Regions from separate parts of the Thiomonas sp. OC7 genome, predicted to be linked through region 1. Evidence: riboswitches for the same ligand, from Rfam matches in the RefSeq annotation. Region 1 holds a riboswitch; the other holds the start of a gene.
What was found. Region 1 has a riboswitch for thiamine pyrophosphate ahead of BIO17B3_RS14905 (cytosine permease). Riboswitches for the same ligand answer to the same signal wherever they lie in the genome.
Positions count from the first base shown of each region.

Region 1 (5,013 bases):
ACCCGAGTCACGGGCGTGGGCTGCTCAGCCACGGCGCTGATCGGTGCTTTCTGCGCCGCGCAGCCCGACGCGTTTCACGCCACCGTCGCCGCGATGGCCTATCTCGGTGTGGTCGGCGAAGTCGCCGCCGCGCAAGTGCAAGCGCAGGGCCGCGGCGTCGGCCAGCTGCAAATCGCCCTGCTCGACGGCCTGCAACTTCTGGACGCAGAAACCTTCCACGCCCTGCTGCGCCTGCAAACCGATGACTGAATCCGCCCGTCGCTGGCCCCTGGCCGTGCTGCGGCTGCACCTGGTCACCGACGCCGCCCTGTGCGGCCCGCGTGGCGTTGAGGCCGTGGTCGCCGCAGCGGTGAGGGGCGGGGCCACCTGCGTGCAGTTGCGCGAAAAGCAGCTCGACACCCGGCCTTTCGTCGAACGCGCCCGCGCGCTCAAGGCCCTGCTCGCACCGCTGGGGGTGCCGCTGATCATCAACGACCGGCCCGATGTGGCGCTGGCCGCGGGCGCAGACGGCGTGCATGTCGGCCAGAGCGATCTGCCGCCCGAGGACGTGCGACGGTTGATGCCGCACGCCCTCATCGGCCTGTCGGTCGAAAACCCCGAGCAGGTGCGCGCGGCGGCCGACATGCCGGTGGATTACCTCGGCGTCAGCCCGGTGTTTTCCACCCCGAGCAAACAAGACACCGCCCCCGCACTCGGCCTCGAAGGGCTGCGGGCGATGCGTGCCCTCACCGATCTGCCTTTGATCGCCATAGGCGGCATCGATCTGAACAATGCCGCGCAAGTGCTGGCCGCAGGCGCCGACGGCCTGGCCGTGGTGCGGGCGCTGTGCGCCGCACCCGACCCCGCTGCCGCCGCGCAAGCCTTGCGCCAGCTCACCGACTCGCTCACCTTCGTCCATCCATGAACGCGACCGAACCCCTGCAAGACACCCCTGCCGTCGCGCGCTATGCCCGCGTGCTGAGCATCGCTGGCTCCGACAGCGGCGGCGGCGCCGGCATCCAGGCCGACCTCAAAACCATGGCGGCGCTGGGCTGCTATGGCATGACGGCCATCACCGCCATCACGGCGCAGAACACGCAAGGCGTGCGCGCCATTCAGGCGCTGCCGCCCGAATTGCTCGCGCAACAGATCGACGCCGTGGTCGAAGACATCGGTGTGGATGCGGTGAAAATCGGCATGCTGCACGATGTGGGCGTGGTGCGGGTGGTGGCCGAGGCCATTCGCCGCCATCGCTTCACTCATGTGGTGCTCGACCCGGTGATGGTCGCCACCAGCGGCGACAAGCTGATCACCGAATCCACCGTGGACCGGCTCGTTGATGAGCTCTTTCCCCTCGCCACGCTGATCACCCCCAACCTCGACGAAGCCGCCTGGCTACTGCGGCTGGGCACCATAAACGCCGACGCGCTGGAAGACACGGCCAATCTGCTGCACGTGCTGGGCGCTCGCGCGGTGCTGCTCAAGGGCGGCCACTTGCCCGGCCCGCAGCTCACCGACTTGCTGCGTCTGCCCGATGGAGAAGTGCGGCGCTGGGAAGCGCCGCGCATCCCCACGCGCAACACCCACGGCACGGGCTGCAGCCTGTCATCGGCCATCGCGTGTTATCTCGCCCTGGGCGAAACGCTGGCCGATGCCGTGGCGCATGGTCGGGACTATGTGCGACAAGCGCTGCTCGCCGGAGCCGACATGCAACTCGGCCAAGGCCACGGCCCGCTCAACCACGGTCACGCACCTTTAGCGACGAAGCGCCTGCCGCTCTAAGCCGCCGCGGGCGCCCGCGCCTCGCGCCAGCGCAGCGCACCTGCCGCCAGCAATGTGAAGGCCAGGCTCGGCAAGGCCGAGCCCCAATTCGGCCACCACACCGTGCCAAACTGAAACACGCCGATGCCCAGCAACCACACGCTCATCGGCCCCCAGCGCCAGTTGCTCTGCGGCGGCAAACCCGGTGCCAGCTGCGCGATCACCACGCCGAACAGCGGCACGAAAATTGAACTCAGGGTGAGCAGAAAGGGCTCAAGTGCGTGCATCGGCAGCGCAAGCGCCGCCGCGGTGGCCAGCAGCACCAAGGTCATGCCAATACGACGAATGCTCCAGCGGCCGTTGAGGAAGTTGGTCGATACCGCGCCCGAATGCACGTCGCCATAGGCGTTGTCCACCTCATCCACCAAAATGAAACCCAGCGCAATCAGCCCGCCCTGAGCCAGCAGTAAGGTGCTGAGCATGTCGATATCGGCAGGCGACACGCTGATGACCAGCACGCCCAGGGCGTAGCACCAGATGTTCGCCGCGGCGTAGCCGAGCCAGGTGCCGCGCGCCGTGGCGCCAGCGTGGCGTCCGTAGCGGGCATAGTCGGCCACCAGCGGCAGCCAGGACACCGGCATGGCGATCACCAGATCCACCGCCGCTAGCGAGCTCATCGAACCGTCGCCCGGCTGCGCCCACAGCGCGGCAAAGCCGTGCTGCCAGGCCTTGAGTCCGAACTGATAGCTCAGCCAGAGCAGCGAAGCGACGATCAGCGGCATTGCCGCGCGGCTGACGAAGCGCCGCACCAGCCCGATCATCCGCCCACTGGCCAGCACCAGCAGCAGCGAGCCCCAGGCCAGCGTCGCCACCACGGGCACCCAGGCCCCGCGCGTACCGAACACCTGCTCGACGATGGTGCGGGTACCGTCGCGCATGATCACCAGCTCGAACGCCGTCCAGCCCAGCAGTTGCACCACATTGAGCGCCACCGGCAGCATGGCGAAGCGCTGCCCCAGCGTGCGCCCGATCAGCGCCGAACTCGACAGACCGTGCCGGCTGCCGATCCCCGCCACCCAGGCCAGCAAACCCGCGCCCAGCAAGGACCCCAGCGCAATCGCCCCGGCCGCCTGCGGCAGGCTCAAGCCCGGACGCAGATACGCGCCCACCTGCATGACCAGCAGCCCCACCCCCAGACTGAACCACAGCGCGGCGGCATCGGTGAAGGTGAAAATGCGTTCCGCCGCGGGAACCGAGGCATTGGACGCGTGCGCCGCGTCACTTGAAGTTGTGTGTGTTGCCATGGCCCATTTCTGCGTGCTCGCGCAGAAACCCGGCCGGGCCATGCGCGCCATAGCGCGCGCTGCCCACCTTGCTTCCCTGCGCGAGGATGACCTCAATCAGGTTCAAAGGGACTCTCTCAGCGAAGCTACCTACTGCCGCAGCCCCGCACCCCCAGCGTTGCGCCGCAGGATTGCGACACGGCGTCGATTGTAGGCAGGATGACGCCTGCGAGCCGCACCGCGACAGCTCCGGAGCACGGCTAAGCTATGCCCCTGACCCGTGTCCACCCATGCGCCCGATCCGCACTCGCCGCCTGACCTTGGCCGCACGCCTGCTCTGGGCCGCGCCCTATTCGGTGCTCGGCCTGCTCGCCGCCCTACCCGCCTGTGCGCTGGGCGCCCGGCTGCGCCGCAGCGGCCACACCCTGGAATGCACGGGAGGCCAACTGGGCCGCTGGATGCAGCGCCTGCCCAACCGCCATCGCCTCGTCGCCCTCACTCTGGGGCATGTCATCCTCGCGGTCGACGCCCCCGCCATGCAGCGCTTGCGCGCTCACGAACGCGTGCATGTGCGGCAATACGAGCTTTGGGGCCCATTTTTCGGGCCCGCCTATTTGCTGGAGAGCCTGTGGCAAACCCTGCGCGGGCGCGATGCCTACCTCGCCAACCGATTCGAGCGTGAAGCCTATGCGAAGGGCGGACCATTTCTCACGAAACCTCATGATCAGTAAGCCCGCCGCGCTGGGTACCGAAACGAACGCAGCGGCGGCGCTCCGTGCTCGCGCAATCGCTTGATCGGCCCTGAAGTTGCACGCCTCAAATTATTGACGTGCATCAATCCGCGTGTTCCGCAAACGCCTAGCCTGACTGCGAGTCAACCTTGACTCAAAACTTTTTCAGGAGAGTGCCATGATTGCCACCAAGCCATTTTTGACTGCCTTGTCTCTCAGCATCCTGCTCGCAGGTGGAGGGCTGACCGCAACTTCTGCCTACGCTCAAACCCAAAAGCAGGAAACCATTTACGGTAGCCAGTTGATGACGCAGAAGGAGCGTCGTGAATACCGACTCAAAATGCGCGAGGCGAAAACCACAGAGCAGCGGGAACAGATCCGGGCAGAACATCACAAGCTGATGCAGGAACGTGCGAAGGAGCGCGGCGTCAAGCTGCCTGATGCGCCCCCGGCGCAAGGCATGCATCAAGGGATGGGCTCAGGTGGCGCCATGGGTACTGGCGGCGGAGGCATGGGCCCTGGCGGCGGCATGGGGCCGGGCGGCGCAGCGAAACCCTGATTCAGCTCAGTCGGCCTTCTCAAGGAAACGCCGGGCCGCCCCAAGTTTCCTTGACCCCCACGGGGGGCGGGCTGGGCACAGCCCAGCCCTGGGGGCGCTCAAGGAGGCGCGACTTTCCGGTAAACCTGCGCAAACCGTCCCTGCTCAACCACGCCGTAATCGCCTGGCGCGTATTGCAGCAGCCAATCACCGGGGTTGCCGCGCAGCAGATCGCCGCCAGCGCTGCGGGTCATGCGAAACGGTGTGGGCATCTGCCGCGCCAGAACGGGAATGGGCTGGTTGATGTAAGCGCCATTCTGCCCCATGAACGTCGGCGCGAGGGCTTGGTAGCGCGCTTCGAAACGGGCGCGCGACACGCTCCAGCGGTCGCCGGTGGCGCCGGTGATGATGGCATCGCCCGCTGCGTAACGATTGGGGCCTTCGCGGCTGATCAATTCGCCGGAATCGACGGCGAATTGCACCTGCACGGTCTCATGCTTGATGTAAGCGGCTGCCTGCGGGTCGGTGCGCAAATCGACGTTTTGCAACAACGGCGCGCTGGGTTCGTTTTCGGTCATGGCGGATTTGTTCACAATCTCTCACTTGCCATCGAGCACTTCCCAGCGTTCCAGGGCGTGGAGCAGTTCTTCGTCGATCTGCGCGTAACGTTCCTGCATCTCGCTGATACGCATCGTGGAAGAGGTATAACTCGCCGGGTCGG
Region 1 covers NZ_LR131953.1:3,106,390-3,111,402, reverse strand. The annotation lists gene thiM (hydroxyethylthiazole kinase) at 1-249, shown strand, start outside; gene thiE (thiamine phosphate synthase) at 242-904, shown strand; gene thiD (bifunctional hydroxymethylpyrimidine kinase/phosphomethylpyrimidine kinase) at 901-1,761, shown strand; gene BIO17B3_RS14905 (cytosine permease) at 1,758-3,044, opposite strand; TPP riboswitch at 3,101-3,207, opposite strand; gene BIO17B3_RS14900 (signal peptide prediction) at 3,314-3,754, shown strand; gene BIO17B3_RS14895 (hypothetical protein) at 3,933-4,313, shown strand; gene BIO17B3_RS14890 (PGDYG domain-containing protein) at 4,412-4,870, opposite strand; gene BIO17B3_RS14885 (ATP-binding cassette domain-containing protein) at 4,892-5,013, opposite strand, start outside.

Region 2 (5,013 bases), 2.7 Mb from region 1:
GAGCCACGAGATAGCCGTGGCGATAGAAGCCGTTCAATTGCCAGACTCCCTCGCGCTGCGCCCACACGGGTTGATGGTCGTCGGTTGCGGGGCGCAGGCTGGTGGCCACGCGGGTGATGCGCGCTTCGCCAAACGCCGGATGCACGCTGTAGAGCGCGCTGGCGAGTTCGAGCATGGAGCGCACGGTGATCGGCCCGGTGTCCTGCGACTCCAGTTCGGTCGCGCCGATGATGAAGCGCCCTTCGCTGCGCGGCACGATGTAGAGCATGTAGCGCGGATGGATCAGCCGCACCGGACGGCGCAGGCTCACCGCCGGGCAAGTCACAGTGAGCACTTCGCCGCGCACGCCGCGCACGCCCGGCCAAGCCGCGTTCACGCCGCGGCAGTCCACCACCGCATCGGCCTCGATCAGCGTGCCGTCGGTGGTGTGTACCGATCGGGCCTGCACGCTTTGCACAGTGGTGCGATCGAGCCACTGCCCGCCCACGCGCGCCATGGCCTGCTCGATGGCGGCTTGCAGGGCTTGCAGCAATTGCCCGTTGTCGAGTTGGCCTTCGAGCGGCAGCCAAAGACCGCGGCTGAAACGTCCGGCAAATTCGGGCTCCAGTTCGGCGATGCCCGGTCCGTCCAGGCTTTGCACCGCGTCGCGTTTGTCGGCAGGCAGGCGGTAGCGGATGAGGTCGGCATAGTGCGCCAGACCGGGGTAGTCGGGCGCGTGCGCGACCACCAGCGAGCCCTCGTGGTGAAAGTCCACCGCCTGCCCGGTCTGCGCCTGCAGCGTGGCCAGCCATTGCGGCCAGATCGCCAAAGACTGCTCGCCGAGCGCGAACAGATCGGCATCGCCCACCACCAGCTCGGCATAGGGCGCCAGCATGGCGGCAGCCACCCCGGCCGCATGGTCGCGATCATCGCGGCCGCGTGCATCGACCAGGGTGACCGGCACGCCTGCACTGAGCAGACGCCACGCCAGCAGGCGACCAGCAAGCCCGGCCCCCGCGATCACCACTTCAGCAGTCCGCGTCATGTCTTCAGTTCTCCTGCTGTTGCGGCGCAGGAGCCCGCGAACCCGGCAACGGAGTCAACGCCCCCCCTGCTGCGGCTCCGCCTTCGCCGCCCCCCGAGGGGGCACGCCCCGCCTTGGGGCGGCCCGGCAGCGGGGCGTGCACATAGACCTCGCTGCCTCCCGCGCGGAATTCGGCTGACATTTCCGCCATGCCCACCTCGACGGCCTGCTCTGCATCCACGCCCTGTTTGGCGGCGTACTCGCGCACTTCCTGCGTGATCTTCATGGAGCAGAACTTCGGCCCGCACATGGAGCAGAAATGCGCCGTCTTGAAGGCGTCTTTCGGCAGGGTTTCATCGTGAAACTCCTTGGCCTTTTCCGGATCGAGGCCGAGGTTGAACTGGTCGTCCCAGCGGAACTCGAAGCGCGCCTTGGAGAGCGCGTTGTCGCGCGCCTGCGCGCCGGGATGGCCCTTGGCCAGATCGGCCGCGTGCGCGGCGATCTTGTAGGTGACGATGCCGTCGCGCACGTCCTGCTTGTCGGGCAGGCCTAGGTGCTCCTTGGGCGTGACGTAGCAGAGCATCGCGGTGCCGTACCAGCCGATCATCGCCGCGCCGATGGCGCTGGTAATGTGGTCGTAGCCGGGCGCGATGTCGGTGGTCAGCGGGCCGAGCGTGTAGAAAGGCGCCTCGCCGCACTTCTCCAACTGCCTGTCCATGTTTTCCTTGATGAGCTGCATGGGCACATGGCCAGGGCCTTCGATCATGGTCTGCACGTCGTGCTTCCAGGCGATCTGCGTGAGTTCGCCCAGGGTGTCGAGCTCGGCGAACTGCGCTTCGTCGTTGGCATCGGCAATACTGCCAGGACGCAGGCCGTCACCCAGCGAGAACGCCACGTCGTAGGCCTTCATGATGTCGCAGATATCCTCGAAGTGTTCGTACAGAAAGCTCTCCTTGTGATGCGCCAGGCACCACTTGGCCATGATCGAGCCGCCGCGCGAAACGATGCCGGTGACACGTTTGGCGCTCAGCGGAATGAAGGGCAGACGCACCCCGGCGTGGATGGTGAAGTAGTCCACGCCCTGCTCGGCCTGCTCGATGAGGGTGTCGCGGAACAGCTCCCAGGTGAGGTCTTCGGCCACGCCGCCGACTTTCTCCAGCGCCTGGTAGATCGGCACGGTGCCGATGGGCACGGGCGAGTTGCGCAGAATCCACTCACGGGTCTCGTGAATGTGTTTGCCCGTGCTCAGATCCATCACCGTGTCGGCGCCCCAGCGGATGGACCAGACCATTTTTTCCACCTCTTCGGCAATGCTCGACGTGGTAGCCGAGTTGCCGATATTGGCGTTGATTTTCACCAGGAAGTTGCGGCCGATGATCATCGGTTCGCTCTCCGGGTGGTTGATGTTGTTGGGGATGATGGCACGGCCGCGCGCCACTTCATCGCGCACGAATTCCGGTGTGATGCGCGATTGAATGTTCGCGCCAAAATGCTGGCCGGGGTGCTGCTTCAGCCGTCCGGCATCGAGCATTTCTTCCTGCCGCTGATTCTCCCGAATGGCGATGAACTCCATCTCGGGCGTGATGATGCCCTTGCGCGCGTAGTGCATCTGGCTGACGTTGGCGCCGGCCTTGGCGCGGCGCGGCAGCGGCAACTGCGGAAAGCGCACCGCATCCAGACCCGCGTCGGCGTTGTGGCGGCGCGTGGTGTCGGAGCTGAAGGCGGGCAGTCGCTCGGTGTCACCGCGCTCGGCAATCCACGGCGAGCGCAGCGCGGGCAGGCCGCGCGCCAGGTCGATGCTCACCTGCGGATCGGTGTAGGGCCCTGAGGTGTCATAGACCGCGAAGGGCGGATTTTTTTCCACGCCAAATACCGCTGGGGTATCGGCCAGCTTGATCTCGCGCATGGGCACGCGAAGGTCGGCACGGCTGCCCTGCACATAAATCTTGCTGGACGCGGCGAAGGGGGTACGGGTGATGCGCTCGGTCAGCTCAGGGGCATCGACCTTGTAGCGGGATTCGGGCAGTGCAGACATGGTTCCTCCGGGGATGGATGAATGCCTGCCGTCGCACCGGCGCCTTGTTCCCTCCGCAGGTTGGAAGCGCACTCGCGGCGCACTTCCTAGCCCGATCAGGTTCAGCGGATTCTGCGTTACGCAGTCTCAGCCGGGAATTTCGCCCGGCGCTCCGACAAGCTCAGGCACAGTATAGGCGTAGCCCCGCCAACTCGATCGCTTACGCCGCAATCTGGCCGAAACGGCCGCTGTTGAAGTCTTGCATCGCCTGATGAATCTCGGCTTGCGTGTTCATCACAAACGGACCGTAGCCGACGATGGGCTCGTCGATCGGCTCGCCGCTGAGCAACAGCAGCGTGGCGTCGTCCTCGGCCTCGACCAGCATGCCGTCGCCTTCACGGCTGAGCAAGCCGAACTGTGCCGAGCGCACCACCGCATCGCCGTTCACCTTCACCGCGCCGTGCAGCACCACCAGCGCCAGCGTGCGCCCCGCGGCGATGTCGAAGCGGGTCTGTGCGCCCGCGTTGAGCCGCGCGTCCCACACGTCCATCGGCGTGAACGTGCGTGCGGGGCCGCGGTGGTCGGCATACGTCCCGGCGATCACACGCACCCGCCCTACTGCGTCGGGCAAGGCCACGTCGGGAATGTCGGCGTTCAACAAGGTCTGATAGCCGGGCGGCGACATCTTGTCCTTGGCGGGCAGGTTGACCCAGAGCTGCACCATCTCCAGCGTGCCGCCTCGCTCGGTGAACGCCTGGGAATGGAACTCGTCATGCAGGATGCCGCCTGCGGCCGTCATCCACTGCACGTCGCCCGGGCCGATATGCCCGCCGGCCCCGGTCGAGTCGCGATGGTCTACCTCGCCCTGATAGACGATGGTCACGGTCTCGAAACCCCGATGCGGGTGTTCGCCCACGCCGCGCGGCTGCGTGCCGGGCGCGAACTGCGTCGGCCCGGCGTAGTCGAGCAGCAGGAAGGGGCTGAGCTGCACGCCGTGGCTGCTGTAGCTGAACAGTGAACGCACCGGAAAGCCGTCGCCAACCCAATGCTGGCGCGGGTTGCTGTAAATGCCTTGAAGGGTTTTCACGCTGTTTCTCCTGTAAGCCGGGGCCCAGCCCCGCGATGGCTAAAGAATATGGGTGGAACGATACGTTCGGTAGTCGCAAATTTTGCCTTCATCGTTCTACAAATGGAACAATAAACCGATGCGCGACTTGAATGATCTGTATTACTTTGTCCAAGTGGTGGAACACGGGGGTTTCGCACCCGCCGGACGTGCGCTCGGCCTGCCGAAATCGAAACTGAGCCGTCGCTTGGCGCGACTGGAGACGCAACTGGGCGCAAGGCTGATCCAGCGCTCGACCCGCAGCTTCGTGGTCACCGAACTCGGACAGACTTACTACACCCATTGCAAGGCCATGCTGGTCGAAGCCGATGCGGCCGAAGAAGCCATAGCCCGCACCCACGCCGAGCCCTGCGGTGCAGTGCGCCTGACCTGCCCCGTCGCCCTGCTCGATGCGCAAGTCGGGGGCATGGTCGCGGCCTTCCTGGTGCGCTATCCGCAGGTGCAGTTGCAGCTTGACGCCACCAACCGGCGCGTGGACGTAGTGGCTGAAGGCATCGACGTGGCCCTGCGCGTTCGCCCCCCGCCGCTCGACGACAGCGATCTGGTGCTGCGAACACTTGCCGAGCGGGTGCAGGTACTGGTGGCCAGCCCCGCCCTGCTCGCCCGCACGCATATGCCGCAGACCCCGGCCAGCCTGTCCGGGCTGCCCAGCCTGGCTCTGAGCAGCCAGCTCGGCATCACACAGACCTGGGATCTGCACGGCCCTGAAGGCGCGCAGGCCGCAGTTCGGCATCAACCGCGCCTGGTGTCGTCGAGCATGCCCGCGCTGCGCGAGGCCGCGGTGGCGGGCGCGGGCATCGTGCAGCTGCCGTTGATGATGGTGCAGGCGCAGCTTGCCAGCGGCCAACTCACCCATGTGCTGCCCAGCTG
Region 2 covers NZ_LR131953.1:367,731-372,743, forward strand. The annotation lists gene thiO (glycine oxidase ThiO) at 1-1,024, opposite strand, end outside; gene thiC (phosphomethylpyrimidine synthase ThiC) at 1,029-3,038, opposite strand; TPP riboswitch at 3,070-3,202, opposite strand; gene BIO17B3_RS01780 (pirin family protein) at 3,238-4,104, opposite strand; gene BIO17B3_RS01785 (LysR family transcriptional regulator) at 4,223-5,013, shown strand, end outside.
Region 2: another riboswitch for thiamine pyrophosphate. It lies ahead of thiC (phosphomethylpyrimidine synthase ThiC); the one in region 1 lies ahead of BIO17B3_RS14905 (cytosine permease).